DNA from 4 places in the Streptomyces paromomycinus genome. Region 4 is predicted to be linked to each of the others. Evidence: riboswitches for the same ligand, from Rfam matches in the RefSeq annotation. Region 4 holds a riboswitch; each other region holds the start of a gene.
What was found. Region 4 has a riboswitch for cobalamin ahead of OEIGOIKO_RS14060 (ribonucleoside-diphosphate reductase subunit alpha). Riboswitches for the same ligand answer to the same signal wherever they lie in the genome.

Region 1 (4,581 bases), 5.0 Mb from region 4:
GCCCGGGGCTCCGCACCGCGCTGTCCACCCTCACCGGGCCGCTGCGCTTCCTGCTGCTCAGCTCCTTCCTCATCCCGCTCGGCAGTTTCATGGTCCTGCCGTTCATGTCGGTCTTCCTGCACGAGCGGCTGGGCATGGGGCTCGGAGCGGTCGGTGTGGTGCTGGCCGCCGCGTCCCTCGTGCAGTTCTCGGGGGGCGTTCTCGGCGGGGCCCTCGCCGACCGGGTGGGGCTGCGGCGCACGATGCTCTGGGCGCTGGTGATCCGTACGGCGGGCTTCGCGGCGTTCCTGGCGGCGCTGCGGTGGCCGCCGGTTGCGGTGGCGGCGCTGATCCTGACCTGCTGCGGCGCCGCGCTGTACCTGCCGGCCAACAAGGCGTACCTGGTGCACGGTGTGACCGAGGAGCGCAGGCCCGCGTTCCTGTCCGCGGGCAACGCGGCGCTCAACGCGGGGATGGCCGCGGGCCCGCTGGTCGCGGGTCCGTTCGTGCTGTCGACCCCCGGTCCGCTGTTCCTCGTCGTGACGGCGCTGTTCGCCGCGGTGGCCGTGGGGCACGCCCGGCTGCCGGCGGTGGGGCCGGAGAAGGAACGTTCCGGCAGCGCACCGGCGGCCGGCCAGGGTCTGCTCACCGGAATCGCCGTCCTCCCCTTCGTCGCCAACGGCCTGGCGTTCTACCTCTACTTCCACTTCCAGCACTACCTCGCCGTGTACGCCGTCGAGCGCGCCTCCAGCGAGTTCTACAGCCTGGTGCTGCTGACCTGCTCCGTCCTCGTCATCGTCGTCCAGCCGCTCGCGTCGGGTGCCATCCGGCGGATGCGCTATCCCGTCGCCCTGGCGGTCGGGTTCACGGGGCTGGCCGCCGGGATGGCGGTCCTGGCCGCCGGAACGAGGCCCGCCCTGCTGGCGGGCGGTGTCCTGATCACGCTCGGCGACATCGTGCTCTTCCTCAAGAACGACCTGGAGGCGCTGCGCCGCAGTTCCCGCTCGGACGCCGTGGTCTTCGGGCAGCAGCGGCTCGCCGCGGGTCTGGGCGCCTGTGCCAGCGGCGTGCTGGGCGGGCAGCTCTACGGCTTCGGCGAACGCGCCGGGCACGCGGGCTGGTTCTGGCTGTTCGCCGCGGCCCAGTGCGTCCTGCTGCCGCCGCTCCTGCTCGCCCTGCGGCGGAAGCAGGGCACCGCTCCCGCCGCCCCCGACGGCCTCACGGCGGAACGGAACGCAGCTCCCCCGGCTCCGGCCCCCGACGGCCTCACCCCCGCCACCCCCCTCACGGACCTCACGGGTCTCAAGGACCTCAAGGAAGGAACTCCGGTACCCGATGACGCACACGGGCGGATTCCAGGACGATGACTTCTGGACCGAGTTCTACGACTTCCTCTTCTCCGACAGCCGCTACGCCCAGGCCGAGGAGCTGCTCGACACCTCTCCCCTGCTGTCCTTCCCGGCCGGGGCCCAGGTGCTGGACCTGTGCTGCGGCCCGGGGGTGTTCACCGTCCCGCTCGCCCGCCGGGGCTTTGGTGTGACGGGCGTCGACCGCAGCCCGGCGATGCTGGACCGGGCCCGGAAACGGGCCGCCGACGCCGGAGTCACCGCCCGCTACGTCCAGGCCGACATGCGGGAGTTCTCCGAGCCCGGGGCCTTCGACGTGGTCCTCAACATGTTCACGTCGTTCGGCTATTTCGAGGACCCCGCCGACAACGCCCGTGTGCTGCGCACGATGCACGACTGCCTGGCGCCCGGCGGGACCCTGCTTCTGGACATGGCCGGAAAGGAACTGCTGGCCCGTAGGGTCACACCGCCGAAGGTCGTACAGCGCGGCGACGACCTGCTGGTGCAGACCGACACGGTGCTGGACGACTGGGCGCGGCTGCGCAGCGACTGGGTGCTCGTGCGGGGCGACCGGGTGACACGTACGAGCCTGGTCTGGTTCGTCTACAGCGCCGTGGAGTTGCGGCGGATGGCCGGGGAGGCAGGCTTCCAGGAGGTCGAGGTCTTCGGCGGCTTCGACGGCCGCCCGTACGACCAGGACGCCGAGCGGCTGGTGCTCCGGGCGGTCCGCGCGGCATGACCGGGGCGCCGGGCCGTACGGCGCGGCCCGGCGCCCGTGCACCGCGGACGGCGCGCGGAACCGTACGCGCGCCCTTTGCCCCCGGTCCGACCGACCGTAATATCACCTGGTCATCACCGCGACGGGAGACAGGAAGCCGGTGCGAGTCCGGCGCGGTCCCGCCACTGTGACCGGGGAGTGACCTTTCATCAGGCAGTTCGGGCCACCGCGCGCGGCGCGGGACGGCCGGGGGAACGTCGATCCGGGAGTCAGGACACTGGCCTGTCGCGGGCCCGTTCCGAGGAGCGCGGACTCCGCAGGAGGCTCTACGTGTACGACGGCACGACCCGTCCCCCCTTTTCTCCCCCCGCCACCCGGCGGCGCCGGTTCCGGCGCGCCACGGCACCGGCGGTGGCCCTGGCCCTGTCCGCCGCACTGCTGGGCGGCTGCGGCACGGCGCGGGACACCGCGGGTGACGCGGAGCCCGCGGCCACCGCGGCGAAAGGTTTCCCGGTCACCATCGACAACTGCGGCATCCGTACCACCTACCGGAAGCCGCCCTCCCGGGTGCTCACCATCCACCAGCACCCCGCCGAACTGATGCTGGCGTTGGGGCTCAAGGACCGGATGATCGGCACCGCCTTCCCCGACTCGTCCGTCCTGCCGCACCTGCGCAAGGACTATGAGGCGCTGCCGCAACTGGCGAAGAAGGAACCGTCCTTCGAAACCGTTCTGGAAGCCGGTCCGGACCTCGTCTACGGCGGCTACGCCAGCGCCTTCGCCGAGAACGAGGGCCGCTCGCGCAAGGCGTTCGCCGACGCCGGGATCAACACCTACCTCAACCGCGAGTACTGCGGGAAGAAGCAGGTGTCCATGCAGGACACGTACGACGAGGTCCGCACGATCGGCAGCATCTTCGGCGTACGGGACCGCGCCGCCGAGCTGGCCGCCGACCTCAAGGCGCGGGTGGACCGGACCACCGAGGCGGTCAAGGGCGCCCCCGCCGTCCCGGTCTTCGTGTACGACAGCGGCGACAAGGCGGCCTTCACCGCCGGCGGCAAGAGTCTCGGCACCGAGATCATCCAGCGCGCGGGCGGCCGGAACGTCTTCGCGGACCTGGACAAGGTCTTCGGTGACGCGTCCTGGGAGCAGGTCGTCGACCGGAAGCCCGAGGTCATCGCGATCTACGACTACGCGGGGGCCGGGAGCGTCGAGCAGAAGAAGAAGTTTTTGCTGTCGCAGCCCGCGCTCGCCGACGTGCCCGCGGTGAGGAACAAACGGTTCGTCGTGCTGCCGCTGACCGCGACCCTGGTGGGGGTGCGGCCGCCGTACGCGGTGGAGGAGCTGGCCCGCGCCCTGCACCCCGAGCGGTTCCGGTGACCGCCGCCGCCGGGACGGCGGTCACCCGCGAGCACCGGCCCGATACGCCGCCGCGCCGCCGGTCCTTCGCCGTCACCCTCGTCGTGCTCGGCGTGTTGCTGCTGGTCTCCGCCACGGCGGGGATGGCGATCGGGTCGGTGCACGTGCCGCCCGGCGAGGTGTGGGGCATCGTGACCCACGCGCTCGGCGCCGACCTGGCGGACCCGGGGTGGTCCCGGGCGCGCGAGACCATCGTGCTGGACGTACGGGCGCCGCGGGTGGCGCTCGGCGCGGTGACCGGCGCGGGGCTCGCGGTGATCGGTACGGCCATGCAGGCACTGGTCCGCAACCCGCTGGCGGAGCCGTATCTGCTGGGTGTCTCCTCGGGTGCGTCCCTGGGCGCCGTCATGGTGATCGTCTTCGGGGTGAGCCTGTTCGGTCCGGTGTCGCTGTCGGCCGCCGCCTTCGCCGGAGCACTGCTGACCCTGCTGCTCGTCTACACGACGGCCCGTACCGGCGGGCGCATCACCTCGGTACGGCTGGTGCTGTCGGGGGTGGCGATGGCGGCGGTCCTCACGGCGGTGATGGACATCCTGCTGCTGACCTCCGACCGGGGCAACGAGGCCCGGGCCGTGCTCGCCTGGACCCTCGGAGGCCTCGGCGGGGTGCAGTGGGGCACGCTGTGGCTGCCGGGCCTGGCCCTGCTGCTGGGCATCGCCGTCCTGCTGGTCCAGGCCCGGTCGCTGAACCTGCTGCTGGCGGGCGAGGAGGCCGCCACGACGATGGGGCTGGACGTGGCCCGGTTCCGGGCCCGGATGTTCGTCCTGCTCTCGCTCGTCACCGGCGTCCTGGTGGCCGCGGCCGGGCCGATCGGCTTCGTGGGCCTGATGCTGCCGCACGTGGTGCGCCTGTTCGTGGGTGGTGACCACCGCCGGGTGCTGCCCGCCGCCGCACTGGCCGGCGCGGTGTTCCTGATCTGGGCCGACATCGCGGCACGTACCGTCGCCGCGCCCATGGAGATCCCCGTCGGTGTGCTGACCGCCCTGTGCGGCGGACCGTTCTTCCTGTGGCTGATGCGCCGGGACGCCCGCCGTACCGTGCACCGAGGAGTGGCATGAGCGCGACCGAACTGACCGTCGACGGCCTCACGCTCACCGCCGGGGCCCACCGCCTGGTGCG
Region 2 (4,581 bases), 5.0 Mb from region 4:
ACGAAGCGTTCGACCGGTGTCACCCGGTGCCCCGGCGCGGGCCGGAAGCGGAAGCGTTTGAGCAGGACAGCCAGGACCAGTTCGGCCTCGACCATGGCGAGCTGGGCGCCCTCGCAGCTGCGCGGCCCGATGCCGAACGGGATGTAGGCCAGCCTCGGCCGCCCGGCCACCTGCTGCGGGGTGAACCGCTCGGGGACGAACTGCTCGGGCTCCGGCCAGTGATCGGGGTTCATGTGCACGGCCCAGAACGGGTAGAAAACCGTCGTCCCGGCCGGGAGTTCGTAGTCGCCCAGGACGAGCGGCTCGGTCGTCTCCCGCGCGCCGTACGGGCCGGGCGGGTAGAGCCGCATCGCTTCCTTCAGGACCATGTCCAGGTAGGTGAGGTGCCGCAGGTCGGCGTACTCGGGCACGGCGCGGTCACCGAGGACGCGGTCCAGTTCGGCGGCGACCCGCTCGGCCGCCTCGGGGTGGCGGCCCAGGAGGTGCAGGGTCCAGGAGACGGCCACCCCGGTGGTGTGGTGGGCGGCCAGCAGCGTCACCATGACGGTGTCGCGGATGCGCGCGGGCCGCTCACCGGCCTCCACGAGTGCCCCTATGAGATCGCTGCGGTCCGCGCGCCCCCCGGAGTGGTGCGCCGCGACCACCCGGTCGACCGTCGCGCGCAGGTAGGCGAGGGCCCGGGCCGCCCGCTCGGCGCGTTCCTCCTCCGTGCCCGGAACCGGCACCTGGTAGAGCCGCCCCAGGTACTCGGTGAGCACCTCCTCGAAGGCCGTGACGACGCCCTCCGGGTCCGCGGCCTCGCCCTCCAGCGCGTACGCACAGATCATCCGCAGCGACAGCGCGGTGAGGTCCTTCTGCAGCGCGACGGGCCCGTAGCGGGCCTGCTCGCCCCAGTGGTCGGCGAGTCCGGCCGCCAGCGCGGTGAACCGCTCGAAGTGCCGCTCATGTGACGGGCGCCCGGCCAGCACCGACAGCAGGACGCGCCGCCACGGGGTGTGCTCCTCGGCCGGCAGCACCTGCAAGTTGCCCGCCTCGCACAGCGGGGCCAGGAACGCGAACAGCCGCTCCGGCCGTTTGTCGATGTGGGCCGTGGCCTCCAGCAGTACGGGGTCGGCGACCGACACGGCCGTCTCCGCGCCCGGCAGCTGGAACCGTACGACGGGCCCGTACTCCGCGTGCAGGCGCAGCTGGTAGGTGTGCAGTCCGCCCGCCGCGGCGACCGCCCCCGCCCCGCCGTCCGGCCGGGGCTCGGGTCCAGGGATCCGCATGGCCAACGCCTCCTGACTGACAGCCCGGCCCCGCCGTGCGGAGTGGCCCGCGCGGCGGGAGTGCGCCTCCATCATCGTCCGTCACCGGCGGCCGGGAGCCTTCCGGCTCGCCTCGTCCGCGTAGATCTGCTGGTAACTGTTCCGGTCGAAACAGGCGGCGCCCGAGTCCTTGATCTGCCGCTCCTCTCGTGTGCCGGGGGGCCGGCCGACGGTGGGGAAAGAGCCCGATCACGGGCCACATCGGTCCCAGGACTCCCGTGCGCCTCACCAGCCGAGGGCCCGAAGGCTCGAACCGGCCACCGGGTCCGGCGAGTGGATCTGTGGCAGGACCGTGCCGAGCCGTACCGACATGACATGTTTGAAGCGGGGCACGGGCGGTGTGCTGCACGGCAGGATCGCTGGTGGCAGGCTCCCGCGGGCCGCGGGCCCGTACTGCACACATCCCGCGCCCTGTCAGCGGCACCAATCGAGACAACCACACAGACCTCTCTGTTGCGGTGGCGCGAACACCTCTACGCTGATGTGCGCAGTCGGTTCGCGCCACTCTCCGTGGGGCGTCGTAAGAGGGAACCCGGTGGAAATCCGGGACTGTCCCGCAGCGGTGAGTGGGAGCGAAAGCCGCCGATACAGCACCGGACCCGGTCCAAGGGTGCGGGAAGCGGTGGCCGGTAGTTGTTGCCGGAAGGCCCGGCCGACATGCCCATGAGTCCGGATACCTGCCACTGCGCGCGTGCGAGCGAGGACCGGCGTACGCGCTGTCCACGGTGACCTCGAGGGCTGGGTCGGCGGTGCAGGCGGAGCAACGCGCGTCCCGGCGCGGCCGCCCTCTCACTCACCGGTCGAGATCCTCGGGCCGGGTGCGGCGAGAGAGGGCGTGTTCGTGACCGAGGAATACCGCAGGGAAAGTCTCCGGGGCGGCCGACGGCCGGGCCCGGCAGGGCCGTTGTGCGGTGCCCGATGCTGACCACCCCCGTCGGCGCGCCGGCACGGTGGGTCTCCGGCGTCTGCCAGGGGACGCTGGGCGAGTTGTTCCAGGGCCCGCTGCGCCCCGGCGGTGACGCGGACATCGCGATCGTCTCGTTCCCCGTGGACCGCCACTCCTGGGTGTACTTCTCGCCGGACGCCGGCCCCGGTGACGCACCGCCCGACGCCCCGCCCCACGCACCACCTCTCGGCGCGAAGGCGGCCACGGCCGCGCGGCTCTTCCTGGAGCACTTCGGCCGGACGCTGCCGCCGGGCCGCTGGAGTTCCCACTCGGACCTGCACGTCGGGGTGGGCATGGCCAGTTCGACGGCGGACATCGTGGCGACCCTGCGCTGCCTGTTCCGGCTCTTCTCGCTGCCGTACGACACCGGGGCCGTCCTCCGCGTCCTGTCGGCGATAGAGCGCGCCGACAGCGTGTTCCTCGACGAGTTCGCGCTCTATCTGAGCGGACGGCACCGGGTCGTACGGCGGCTGGGCACCGGCATCGGCTTCCACACCGCTTTCGTCATGGAGCCGGGCACGGTGGACACCGCCGCGGTCACGCCGGTGCTGCGGCGCCACTACCGGCGCTGTGCCACGGAGTACGAGAGGTGCCTGACCGACCTGCTGAAAGGCTTCGCCTCCGGCGACCCGGCGGCCGTGGCCCGGGCCGCGACCTTCAGCAGCGTGCTGTCCCAGGAGGTGCTGCCCAAGCACACCTTCGAGACCGTGCTGGCCCACCGCGAGGAGTTCGGCGCGGACGGCGTCTTCGTCGCCCACACCGGATCGCTCGTCGGTTACCTCTTCAGCGGCCGGCCGGCGCCGTCCCTGAAGGGGGAGCTGTCCGCCTTCTTCCGTTCGCTCGGTCACCAGTGCTCTTTCGCCCAAGGAGGCTACGCGTGACACATCCCCACACGGCCGACCCCCATCCCCACATAGCCGACGCCCTCAAGATCCCCGACCTCGTCCGGCTGTCGGACGGCATGGTGCTGCTGCGCTTCGAGTCGATGAAGATCTACTCCGCGCTGGCCGCCGTCCGGCACCTGCTCGACCGGGGCACCGTCCGTACCGGACAGACCCTGATCGACAGTTCCAGCGGCATCTACGCCTACGCCCTGGCACTGGCCTGCCACCGCTACCGCCTGCGCTGCCACATCGTGGCCTCGACCACCGTGGACGCCACCACCCTCGCCCAACTGGAGATCCTCGGCGCGACGGTCGAGCAGGTCAGACCGTCGAAGAACCTCAAGCTCGACCAGGAGCTGCGGGTCCGGCGGGTCCGGGAGATCCTCGCCGAACGGCCCGACGTCCACTGGATGCGCCAGTACCACGACGCCATCCACTACCTGGGCTACCAGGAGGTCGCCGACCTGGTGACCGCGGCCCTGCCGGACCGCACCCTGACGGTCGTCGGCGGCGTCGGGTCGGGAGCCTCGACCGGCGGCCTCGTGCAGCATCTGCGCCGCCGGGATCCCGGCGTCCGGCTGGTCGGGGTGCAGCCGTTCGGCAGCGTCACCTTCGGGAGCCAGGACCACCACGACCCGGAAGCCATCATCGCCGGTATCGGTTCCTCGATCCCCTTCGACAACGTCCGCCACCAGCTGTACGACGCGGTGCACTGGATGGACTTCACGCACGCCATGTCCGGCGCCGTCGCCCTGCTGCGCGAGCACGCCGTCTTCGCCGGGCTGTCCACCGGCGCCGCCTACCTGACCGCCACCCACGAGTCCCGCCGCCACCCCGACCGGCTCCACCTGGTGATCGGTGCCGACACCGGCCACCGCTACGTGGAACGGGTCTATGCCCGCCACCGGGAGGCCGTGGACCTGGCCGCACTGAAGCCGGCCGAGGTCGGCAGTCCCGAGGAGATGACCATGCCCTGGTCGACGATGGCGTGGAACCGCGCCGCCTGGCCGTCCCGCCGTGCGGAGGCCCGCGCATGACCGTGGTCTGCCTGGAAGCGCTCACCTTCGGGCTGGGCCACCTGACGCGCGCCGCCGCCCGGCTGGGCGAGCCGCTGCGGCTGCTGACCCGCGATCCCGCGTACTACGCGTACGAGCTGGAGCGGCTGCCCGCGGGCGCCCTCGACGTGGTGGAGACCGACACCTTCGACACGGAACTGGTGGCGGAACAGCTCGGCCGGACCCCGGACCTGCGGGGGCTGATCAGCTCGACCGACACCTGGATGCTGGTCGGCGCCGAACTCACCGCCCGCTTCGGACTGCCCGGCCTCGACGCGGCGGTGCTGCGGCTGACCCGTGACAAGGCCGCCGTACGGGACCGGCTGTTCGCGGCCGGGCTGACCCGGGCCCGCGCGGCGGAGGCGGACAGCGGCGACCCGGCGACGGCA
Region 3 (4,581 bases), 5.4 Mb from region 4:
GTTGAGTTGAGGGTACTGCGGGGGTGGGTGGGGTGCTGGTGGCCTGGGTTCGGCTGCTCCCGGGAGTCAGCGGGGCGCCCCCCGGGCCGGTTGAGGGCGTCGCTCCGTCCGCGTCCGAGAGTCGGGGGCTGCTGGGGGTACCCGCCGATGGCTGCCGCCCGCACCGCCTTCAAGAGGAAGTACGCAACCAGTCGTCGAACCGGATCGTGGCCAGCCGGGCGCTGCCCTCGTCCGGGACGAGGCTGCGTTCTGCCAGTTCGGAGCCGAAGTAGCGGGCGTGCGGGTCGGGGACGACCGTGCGCGGGTCGTGCCAGGCGTGCAGGGCCCGGGTGACGAGTTCGTCGAAGCGGAAGACTTCGGGGCCGGCCACTTCGGTGGTGGCCTTCTGCGGAATTCCCACGGCGGCCTTGGTCACCGCTTCGGCTACGTCCTCGGCGGCCATGGGCTGGAAGAGCACGGGTGGTACGCGTACGGTGTCGCCGTCGGTGGCGGTGTCGGCGATGCCTTTGACGAACTCGAAGAACTGGGTCGCCCGGAGGATCGAGTAGGCAACCGGGCTCTGTTTGATCAGCCGCTCCTGGGCCGCCTTCGCCCGGAAGTAGCCGTTGTCGGGCAGGTCGTCGATGCCGACGATCGACAGCGCCAGGTGGTGCGTGACGCCCGCCTTCGTCTCGGCGGCCAGCAGGTTGCGGGTGGAGGTGGTGAAGAACTCCAGGACCGCCGACTCCTCGAAGGAGGGCGAGTTGGCCACGTCCACGACCACCTGGGCTCCGGCCAGCGCCGTGTCGAGGCCCTCGCCGGTGAGGGTGTTGACGCCCGTACCGGGCGCGGCGGGCACGGCCTCGTGTCCGCGCTCGGTGAGTTTGCCGACCACTTTGCCGCCGATGAGGCCGGTGCCTCCGATGACCACGATCTTCACTTCGTGAACTCCTCGCGCTGTGGGCGCCCGCTGGGGCGGAGCGGCGTCAGGGCTGCCGGGGTGCGCGCAGGTGGGCGCGCTGTTTGAGTTCTTCGTCGTCGACCAGGACCAGCATCGGCTGCCCCGGTTCGCAGAGCATGGTGACGACGAAGCGCAGGCGCGTGTCGGTGCGGGCGTTGCCGTCCTGGTAGTGGATGACCTCGCCGCCGGGCTCCCAGAACGCTTCCCCGGCGCGGACGATCCGCTCCGGCTCACCTTCCAGCTCGAAGCGCATCTCGCCCTCCACCACGTACCCGAAAGCCGGCCCGGGATGGCGGTGCGGCGGGGCGCCCTGGTCGCCGGGCGGATACTCGATCTGGACGGTCGACACATGCGCGCCCTCCGGGATGGCGGGCGGTGCGACCTCTTGCAGCACGGTGAGCGCGGTCTTCCATGCCTCCGAGTGCGGGTGCTGGTGCTCGTGGGTGCCGGGCACGGCGGGTCCTCCTTCTGCGGCGTCGGGGCCGGGGCCGGTTGTGATGGCGGTGCCGCCCCGACGCACGGTGCCGGTGCCGGTGCCGGTGCCCCCGGTGTACAGCACCAGACCTGGGCGGACGGTTCGCCGATGCACGGCCCAACCGAGAGATGTTCCATTGTTCAGACCCCCGGCATGCCCGGTGAGCGCCGATCCGGACACATCCGGGGCACCGTACGGGACCTCGGCTCCGCCGTGCCCGCCCGTTCCCGCCTCTGCCCGGCCCCCACCCCCGTGTCCCATCTCACGTACCACCATGTGAACAGGGGTGTCGGTACCGGCTGCGGCCGATCTACGCTGTCCGGTGCAGCTGGTTCGCCCTGCCCGCCAGGCAGGCGCGTCGCAAGAGGGAACCCGGTGGGAATCCGGGACTGCCCCGCAGCGGTGAGCGGGAACGACCGCCGTCATACGCACTGGATCCGGGCCGCGGATCCGGGAAGCGACGGCCAGTAGGTGTCCGCCGGACGACGTCACGTTCCGGCAGGCGTGCCCGCGAGTCCGAAGACCTGCCCGTTGCCCGCGCGCGTCCGTACGTGCGCGGCCCTTCCGGTGACCTTCGAGGGCGGGTCGGCGTGTCATGACAGGCGGGCAGGGGTGTCATCGGACGCTCCGCGGCCCGCCCGACGCGTCATTCCTTCGCGTTCTCGTCCGGTCACCGGGCTCGGAGAAGATCACGCTCGCGAAGGAGAGTTCCGTGACAGCGAAGCCCGCAGCCGCGGCAGCACGGGCCACCGTGTACGGCTACCCCCGCCAGGGACAGCACCGGGAACTGAAGAAGGCCGTCGAGGGGTACTGGAAGGGCCGCGTCATCGCGGACGCCCTCCGGGAGACCGCGCGGGACCTGCGCCGTTCCAACTGGCAGCAGCTGGCCGACGCCGGCATCCACGAGGTACCGACCGGTGACTTCTCGTACTACGACCACGTACTGGACACCAGCGTCATGGTCGGAGCTGTCCCGGAACGGCACCGCGCCGCCGTCGAAGCCGACGCCCTGGACGGCTACTTCGCGATGGCGCGCGGCACGCAGGACGTGGCACCGCTGGAGATGACCAAGTGGTTCGACACGAACTACCACTACCTGGTGCCCGAGTTGGGGCCCGACACGGTCTTCGCCACCGACTCCGCCAAACAGGTCGGCGAGGTGCGGGAGGCGCTCGCGCTCGGCCACACGCCACGCCCGGTCCTCGTCGGCCCGGTCACCTACCTCCTGCTGGCCAAGCCGGCCCCCGGTGTCGCCGCCGACTTCGACCCGCTGACCCTGCTCGACCGGCTTCTGCCCGTCTACGCGGAGGTGCTGGCGGACCTGCGTGCGGCCGGCGCCGAGTGGGCACAGCTGGACGAGCCCGCCCTGGTGCAGGACCGTACCCCGGCCGACCTCAACGCCGCCGAGCGCGCCTACCGCGTCCTCGGCGCGCTCACCGACCGCCCGAAGCTGCTGGTCGCCTCGTACTTCGACCAGCTCAGCGAGGCACTTCCGGTGCTCGCCAAGGCGCCCGTCGACGGGCTCGCCCTGGACTTCACCGAGGCCGCGGCGGGCAACCTGGACGCGCTCGCCGCCGCCGGCGGGCTGCCCGGCAAGCGGCTGGTCGCCGGTGTCGTCAACGGCCGCAACATCTGGATCAACGACTACGAGAAGTCGCTGGCCACCCTCGGTACGCTGCTGGGCCTGGCCGACCGGGTCGACGTGGCCGCCTCCTGCTCCCTGCTGCACGTACCGCTGGACGCCACCGCCGAGCGGGACATCGACCCGCAGGTCCTGCGCTGGCTGGCGTTCGCCCGGCAGAAGACCGCCGAGATCGCCACGCTCGCCCGCGGCCTCGCGCACGGCACTCACGCGATCGCCGCCGAACTGGCCGCCAACCGCGCGGACCTGGCGTCCCGCGCCGGTTCCGCGATCACCCACGATCCCGCCGTACGGGCCCGTACCGCCGCCGTCACCGACGCCGACGGCCGCCGCTCCGCGCCGTACGGGGAGCGGACCGCCGCCCAGCGGGCCCACCTCGGCCTGCCGCTGCTGCCGACGACCACCATCGGCTCCTTCCCGCAGACCGCCGAACTGCGCACCGCGCGCGCCGACCTACGGGCGGGGCGCCTCGACACGGCCGGGTACGAGGAGCGCATCGGGAACGAGATCCGCGAGGTGCTCGCCTTCCAGGAGGAGGCGGGCATCGATGTCCTCGTGCACGGCGAGCCCGAACGCAACGACATGGTGCAGTACTTCGCCGAGCAGCTGACGGGGTACCTCGCCACACAGCACGGCTGGGTCCAGTCGTACGGCACGCGGTACGTCCGTCCGCCGGTCCTCGCGGGGGACATCTCACGGCCCGAGCCGATGACGGTGCGGTGGACGCGGTACGCGCAGTCGCTCACCGACCGGCCGGTCAAGGGCATGCTGACCGGTCCGGTCACCATGCTCGCCTGGTCGTTCGTCCGGGACGACCAGCCGCTCGGCGACACCGCCCGGCAGGTGGCGCTGGCCCTGCGCGACGAGGTCGGCGACCTGGAGGCGGCCGGCACCTCGGTCATCCAGGTCGACGAACCGGCGCTGCGCGAGACGCTGCCGCTGCGCGCCGCCGGCCGCCCCGCCTACCTCGCCTGGGCCACCGAGGCGTTCCGGCTCACCACCGGTGGCGTACAGGACCGCACGCAGATCCATACGCACATGTGCTACGCCGAGTTCGGAGACATCGTGCAGGCCATCGACGATCTCGACGCCGACGTGATCAGCCTGGAGGCCGCGCGCTCACACATGCAGGTGGCCCGTGAACTGGCCGAACACGGTTATCCGCGGGAGGCCGGACCAGGCGTGTACGACATCCACTCGCCCCGCGTGCCGAGCGCCGAGGAAGCGGCGAGCCTGCTGCGCAAGGGCCTCGGCGCCATCCCGGCCGAGCGGCTGTGGGTCAACCCCGACTGCGGTCTGAAGACCCGGGGCTGGCCCGAGACCCGGGCTTCGCTGGAGAACCTCGTCACGGCTGCGCGGACGGTCCGGGCGGAGCTGCCCACGCCATGATCCAATAACGGCCGCATGATCCGGTGACGGCCGGGAGGACGCGTCCGCGCGCCTTCCCGGCCGTTCTTTCGTGCCGTCCGCGGGGAGCTGCCTCGGGAGCCGCCCAGGCGTGCGCGGTCGGCCCGCGGCGCTCGC
Region 4 (4,581 bases):
ACAGGTTCGAGACCTGCGGCTCGATGCACTCGTACACGCCCGCGATGGACGCGATGGTGGCGGTCGGCGCGATGGCCAGCAGCAGCGAGTTGCGCATACCGGTCGTCGCGATACGGGCGCGCAGCGCCGTCCACCGGTCCGCCCAGCGCGGCTCGGCGTTCGGGTAGTGGTCCGGGTGCAGCACGCCGCGGGCCGTACGGGTCGCGGACCAGGCCGGGTGCGGGCCGTGCCGCTCGGCGAGGTCGGCGGACGCCTCGTACGCCGCGAGCATGATCCGCTCGGAGATGCGGGTGGACAGCTCCCGTGCCGCGGGCGAGTCGAAGCCCAGCCGCAGCCGGAAGAAGACGTCCTGGAGGCCCATCAGGCCCAGGCCCACCGGGCGCCAGCGGGAGTTGGAGGTGCCGGCCTGCTCCGTCGGGTAGAAGTTGATGTCCACCACGCGGTCGAGGAAGGTCACCGCCGTACGGACCGTGGCGTCCAGCTTCTCCCAGTCCATCTCGCCGTTGTCGCCGAGGTGGGCGGCGAGGTTGACCGAGCCGAGGTTGCAGACGGCGGTCTCGCCGTCGTCGGTGACCTCCAGGATCTCGGTGCACAGGTTCGAGGAGTGCACGACCTTGCCGGGTTCGGCGGTCTGGTTCGCGGTGCGGTTGGCGGCGTCCTTGAAGGTCATCCAGCCGTTGCCGGTCTGCGCGAGGGTGCGCATCATCCGCGAGTACAGGACCCGGGCCGGGACCTGCTTGACGTAGCGGCCCTCGGCCTCCGCCTTGCGGTACGCGGCGTCGAACGCGTCGCCGTACAGGTCGACCAGCTCGGGCGCGTCGCTGGGGGAGAACAGCGACCAGTCGGCGTCGGCCTCGACGCGGCGCATGAACTCGTCGGGGATCCAGTGCGCGATGTTGAGGTTGTGGGTGCGCCGGGCCTCCTCGCCCGTGTTGTCGCGCAGCTCCAGGAACTCCTCCAGGTCCGCGTGCCAGGTCTCCAGGTAGACGCAGGCGGCGCCCTTGCGCCGACCGCCCTGGTTCACGGCCGCGACCGAGGCGTCCAGGGTGCGCAGGAACGGCACGATGCCGTTGGAGTGGCCGTTGGTGCCGCGGATCAGCGAGCCGCGGGCGCGGACCCGGGAGTACGACAGGCCGATGCCGCCGGCGTGCTTCGAGAGCCGGGCCACCTGGTGGTAGCGGTCGTAGATCGAGTCCAGCTCGTCCAGCGGGGAGTCCAGCAGGTAGCAGGAGGACATCTGCGGGTGCCGGGTGCCGGAGTTGAAGAGGGTGGGCGAGGAGGGCAGGTACGACAGGGTGCTGGTCAGCCGGTACAGCTCGGCGACGTCGGCCAGCGCCCGCTCGCTGTGGTCCTCGGCCAGGCCGCAGGCCACCCGCAGCAGGAAGTGCTGCGGGGTCTCGATCACCTGGCGGGAGATCGGGTGGCGCAGCAGGTAGCGGGAGTGCAGGGTGCGCAGGCCGAAGTAGCCGAACCGGTCGTCGGCGCCGTCCGTCAGGGCGCGCTCCACCAGCTCGTCCAGGCGGGCCGCGTGGGTCCGGACGAACTCCGCGGTGCTGTCGGCGATCAGGCCCTCGCGGTGACCGGTGGCGACGGAGGCGGAGAAGGCGACCGCCCCCTCCGCGGCCGCCTCCTCCGCGATGGCGCGGGTCAGCAGGCGGGCGGCCAGCTTGGAGTACTGCGGCTCGTCGCCGATCAGGCCGGCCGCGGCCTCCATGGCCAGCGAGCGCAGCTCGGCCTCGTCGGAGCCGGGGTGGCGGCCGCGCAGCGCGGCGGCGGCGATCTTGCCCGGGTCGGTGGCGGGCAGGTCGACGGTGAGGTCGGTCAGCGTGCGCAGCAGGGCGGCGCCGGGGCCGTCCGCGGCCTGGCCGCCGGGGCCCTGCTGGGGCTGCGTGTCCTTCGCGGGCTGCACGACCTGCTCGGCTGCTGCGGGCTCCGTTGGCGCGATGGTCACGTGCTGCTCTCCCTCACTCGGCGGGGGCCTGGGGAGGGCACGAGGGCGCGTACGGGCGTGCGGCACCCCCGGCACGGCAAGGGGCGCGCGGGCACACCGCGCAGCGTCCACCGGTCCAACCCGCGAGACCCGGACGTATCGACGTCCGCGCCGGTCCTGGCGCGGGCGTACTGTGGGCAGGTCTTCGGACTCACGGGTGCGGTGTGCGCACTTCGTACACCGTTGCGGGACAGTTCCGGATTCGCACCGGATTCCCCTGCGACGACAGCGAGCACGAGCATACATCTTGTGCTGCCTCGTGCACCCACCCCCATATCTTGTGTCGCGTTGGCGCGGGGATGCCCGGAGTCGTGGTAATCGGCGGCCGTTCCGGGGCGGTTTCCCGGGGTTTGCCGGGGCCTCCGAGAGGGTGCCACGCGGTGGCCCCGGGCTGTTCCCCGGGGGGCTCCGCGGCCGTTCGCCGGACCGGTTGCCGGGCCTGTCGCGGGGCGTCCGCCGGGCCTGTCGCGGGGCGTCTGCCGGGCGGGTTGCCGGGCTGTCCGGCGCGGCCTGGACGGGGGCTGATGCAGGGGGCGTATTGGTGGCGCGGAATGTCCCTGACGCGTTGACCGGGACTCCTGGAGCGTATTGGCTCCTTGTCTGCTCCGCCGGTCCGGCGGGGCGGGTGGGGGCCTTGTGCGAGGGGGAGTCATGCGAGGAACCGGTGGGGTGCGTGGCGCCGTGCGTGTCGTGGGGCTGGTGGCAGGGGTGTGCGTGGTGGCGGGGGTGCTGCCCATGGCACCGGCGGCCGCGGCGGGACGGGCGGCCGCGGCGGGACGGGCGGTGCCGGCCACCGAGCGGGTCGGCGTCGCCGCGGACGGGACGCAGGGAAACGGTTTTTCAGGCGATCCGACGCTCAGCGCGAACGGGCGGTTCGTGGCATTCACCTCGGAAGCCACCAATCTGGGGCCCGCGGACACCAACGGCCACCAGGACGTCTACGTCAAGGATTTACGGACGGGAAAGGTCGACCTGGTCAGCGTCGCCGGTGACGGCACGCCCGGTGACGCCCTTTCCGGGTCACCCGAGATCAGCGCCGACGGGCGGTATGTGGCCTTCTACTCCAGCGCGACGAACCTGGTCCCCGGCGACACCAACGGCGAGGGCGACGTCTTCGTCCACGACCGCCGCACCGGGCGCACCGTGAGCCCCACGGCGGGCGACGGGAAGTCCCCGTACGGCTACGGGGTCCAGAACTTCGCCCTCAGCGGCGACGGTCACCGCCTCGTCTTCGGCTCCTACCGCCCGGACCTGGTGCCCGGCGACACCAACGAGCGCCTGGACGTCTTCGTCCACGATGTGCAGAAGGGAACGACGCGACGGGTCAGCGTGGCGAGCGACGGCACCGAGGCGAACGCCGCGTCCGCGTTCCCGTCGATCAGCGCCGACGGCCGCCGGATCGCGTTCACCTCGAAGGCGACCAATCTCACCCCCGCCGGGCCCGGTTTCCGCCGCCCGCCGCCGCAGGACCCCCTGTACGTCCACGACCTGGCCACCGGGCGGACCCGCGTGGCGAGCCTGAGCACCACGGGCGCCGTGGTCGGCGTGTCGCCGTCCCCCAGGCTGAGCCCCGACGGCCGGTACGCGGTCTTCTCCGCGCTGGCCGCCGACGTGGTGCCGGACGACACCAACGGCACGTACGACCTCTTCGCCCGCGACCTGGAACGCGGCACCACCCGGCTGCTGTCCCGCACGCACGACGGCGCCCAGGGCAACGGCTGGTCCTCCGACGGACGGCTCAGCGCCGACAACCGGCGGCTCTTCTTCACCTCGGCGGCCACCAACCTGGTACCCGGCGACACCAACGGCCAGGTGGACGGTTTCGTCCGCGACCTGCGCACCGGACAGGTCGAGCGGATCAACGTCGGCGCGGACGGCGGCCAGTCGGCGTCCTGGACGAACACCGCGGCACCCGACGCCGCCGGACGGCTGGCGGCCTTCGACTCGCGCGACGAGGGGCTGGTGCCCGGGGACACGAACGGGACGGGCGACGTGTTCGTCCGGCGGCTGGAGCACTGACGTACTGACGTACCGACGTACTGACGGGCTGACGCGCTGACGCAGCGGCGTATCCACCAGGAGGGGAACCCACCATGATGACCACCCGCACCACCGCCCGAAGACTCGCCGCCGTGACGGGCGTGTGCGCGCTCGCCGCGCTGCTGCCCGCGACGACGGCCGGCGCCCGTACCGCGCCGCCGTCCGGCACCGAGCGGGTCAGCGTCACCGCCGAGGGGGCGCAGGCCGACGACGGCTCGTCCGGCGCGGCGATCAGCGCCGACGGCCGGTACGTCGCCTTCGACTCCGACGCGAGCGACCTGGTGCCCGGCGACACCAACGGGAGGTCGGACGTCTTCGTGAAGGACCTGCGGACGGGCGCCGTCGAGCGCGTCAACGTGGCGAGCGACGGCACCCAGGCCAACTCCTGGTCGTCCACCCCGTCCCTCAGCGCCGACGGGCGGTACGTCGCCTTCGCGTCCGACGCGGCGAACCTCGTGCCGGGCGACACCAACGCCGACACCGACATCTTCGTCCACGACCGCCGGACCGGACGGACCGAGAGCGTCACCCTCGACGGGCGGCCCCCGCAG

Region 1: it holds a riboswitch for cobalamin, as region 4 does, so the genes downstream of both, OEIGOIKO_RS36585 (ABC transporter substrate-binding protein) here and OEIGOIKO_RS14060 (ribonucleoside-diphosphate reductase subunit alpha) in region 4, are expected to answer to the same signal.
Region 2: it holds a riboswitch for cobalamin, as region 4 does, so the genes downstream of both, OEIGOIKO_RS36610 (GHMP family kinase ATP-binding protein) here and OEIGOIKO_RS14060 (ribonucleoside-diphosphate reductase subunit alpha) in region 4, are expected to answer to the same signal.
Region 3: it holds a riboswitch for cobalamin, as region 4 does, so the genes downstream of both, metE (5-methyltetrahydropteroyltriglutamate--homocysteine S-methyltransferase) here and OEIGOIKO_RS14060 (ribonucleoside-diphosphate reductase subunit alpha) in region 4, are expected to answer to the same signal.

Annotation. Positions count from the first base shown of each region.
Region 1 covers NZ_BHZD01000001.1:8,494,432-8,499,012, reverse strand. The annotation lists gene OEIGOIKO_RS36595 (MFS transporter) at 1-1,346, shown strand, start outside; gene OEIGOIKO_RS36590 (class I SAM-dependent methyltransferase) at 1,315-2,064, shown strand; cobalamin riboswitch at 2,160-2,343, shown strand; gene OEIGOIKO_RS36585 (ABC transporter substrate-binding protein) at 2,374-3,423, shown strand; gene OEIGOIKO_RS36580 (FecCD family ABC transporter permease) at 3,420-4,520, shown strand; gene OEIGOIKO_RS36575 (ABC transporter ATP-binding protein) at 4,517-4,581, shown strand, end outside.
Region 2 covers NZ_BHZD01000001.1:8,499,969-8,504,549, reverse strand. The annotation lists gene OEIGOIKO_RS36615 (cytochrome P450) at 1-1,268, opposite strand, end outside; cobalamin riboswitch at 1,782-2,006, shown strand; gene OEIGOIKO_RS36610 (GHMP family kinase ATP-binding protein) at 2,226-3,134, shown strand; gene OEIGOIKO_RS36605 (cysteine synthase family protein) at 3,131-4,174, shown strand; gene OEIGOIKO_RS36600 (ATP-grasp domain-containing protein) at 4,171-4,581, shown strand, end outside.
Region 3 covers NZ_BHZD01000001.1:8,839,664-8,844,244, reverse strand. The annotation lists gene OEIGOIKO_RS37550 (SDR family oxidoreductase) at 170-919, opposite strand; gene OEIGOIKO_RS37545 (cupin domain-containing protein) at 966-1,394, opposite strand; cobalamin riboswitch at 1,728-1,961, shown strand; gene metE (5-methyltetrahydropteroyltriglutamate--homocysteine S-methyltransferase) at 2,128-4,446, shown strand.
Region 4 covers NZ_BHZD01000001.1:3,466,260-3,470,840, reverse strand. The annotation lists gene OEIGOIKO_RS14060 (ribonucleoside-diphosphate reductase subunit alpha) at 1-1,951, opposite strand, end outside; cobalamin riboswitch at 2,110-2,272, opposite strand; gene OEIGOIKO_RS14055 (TolB family protein) at 2,642-4,009, shown strand; gene OEIGOIKO_RS14050 (TolB family protein) at 4,084-4,581, shown strand, end outside.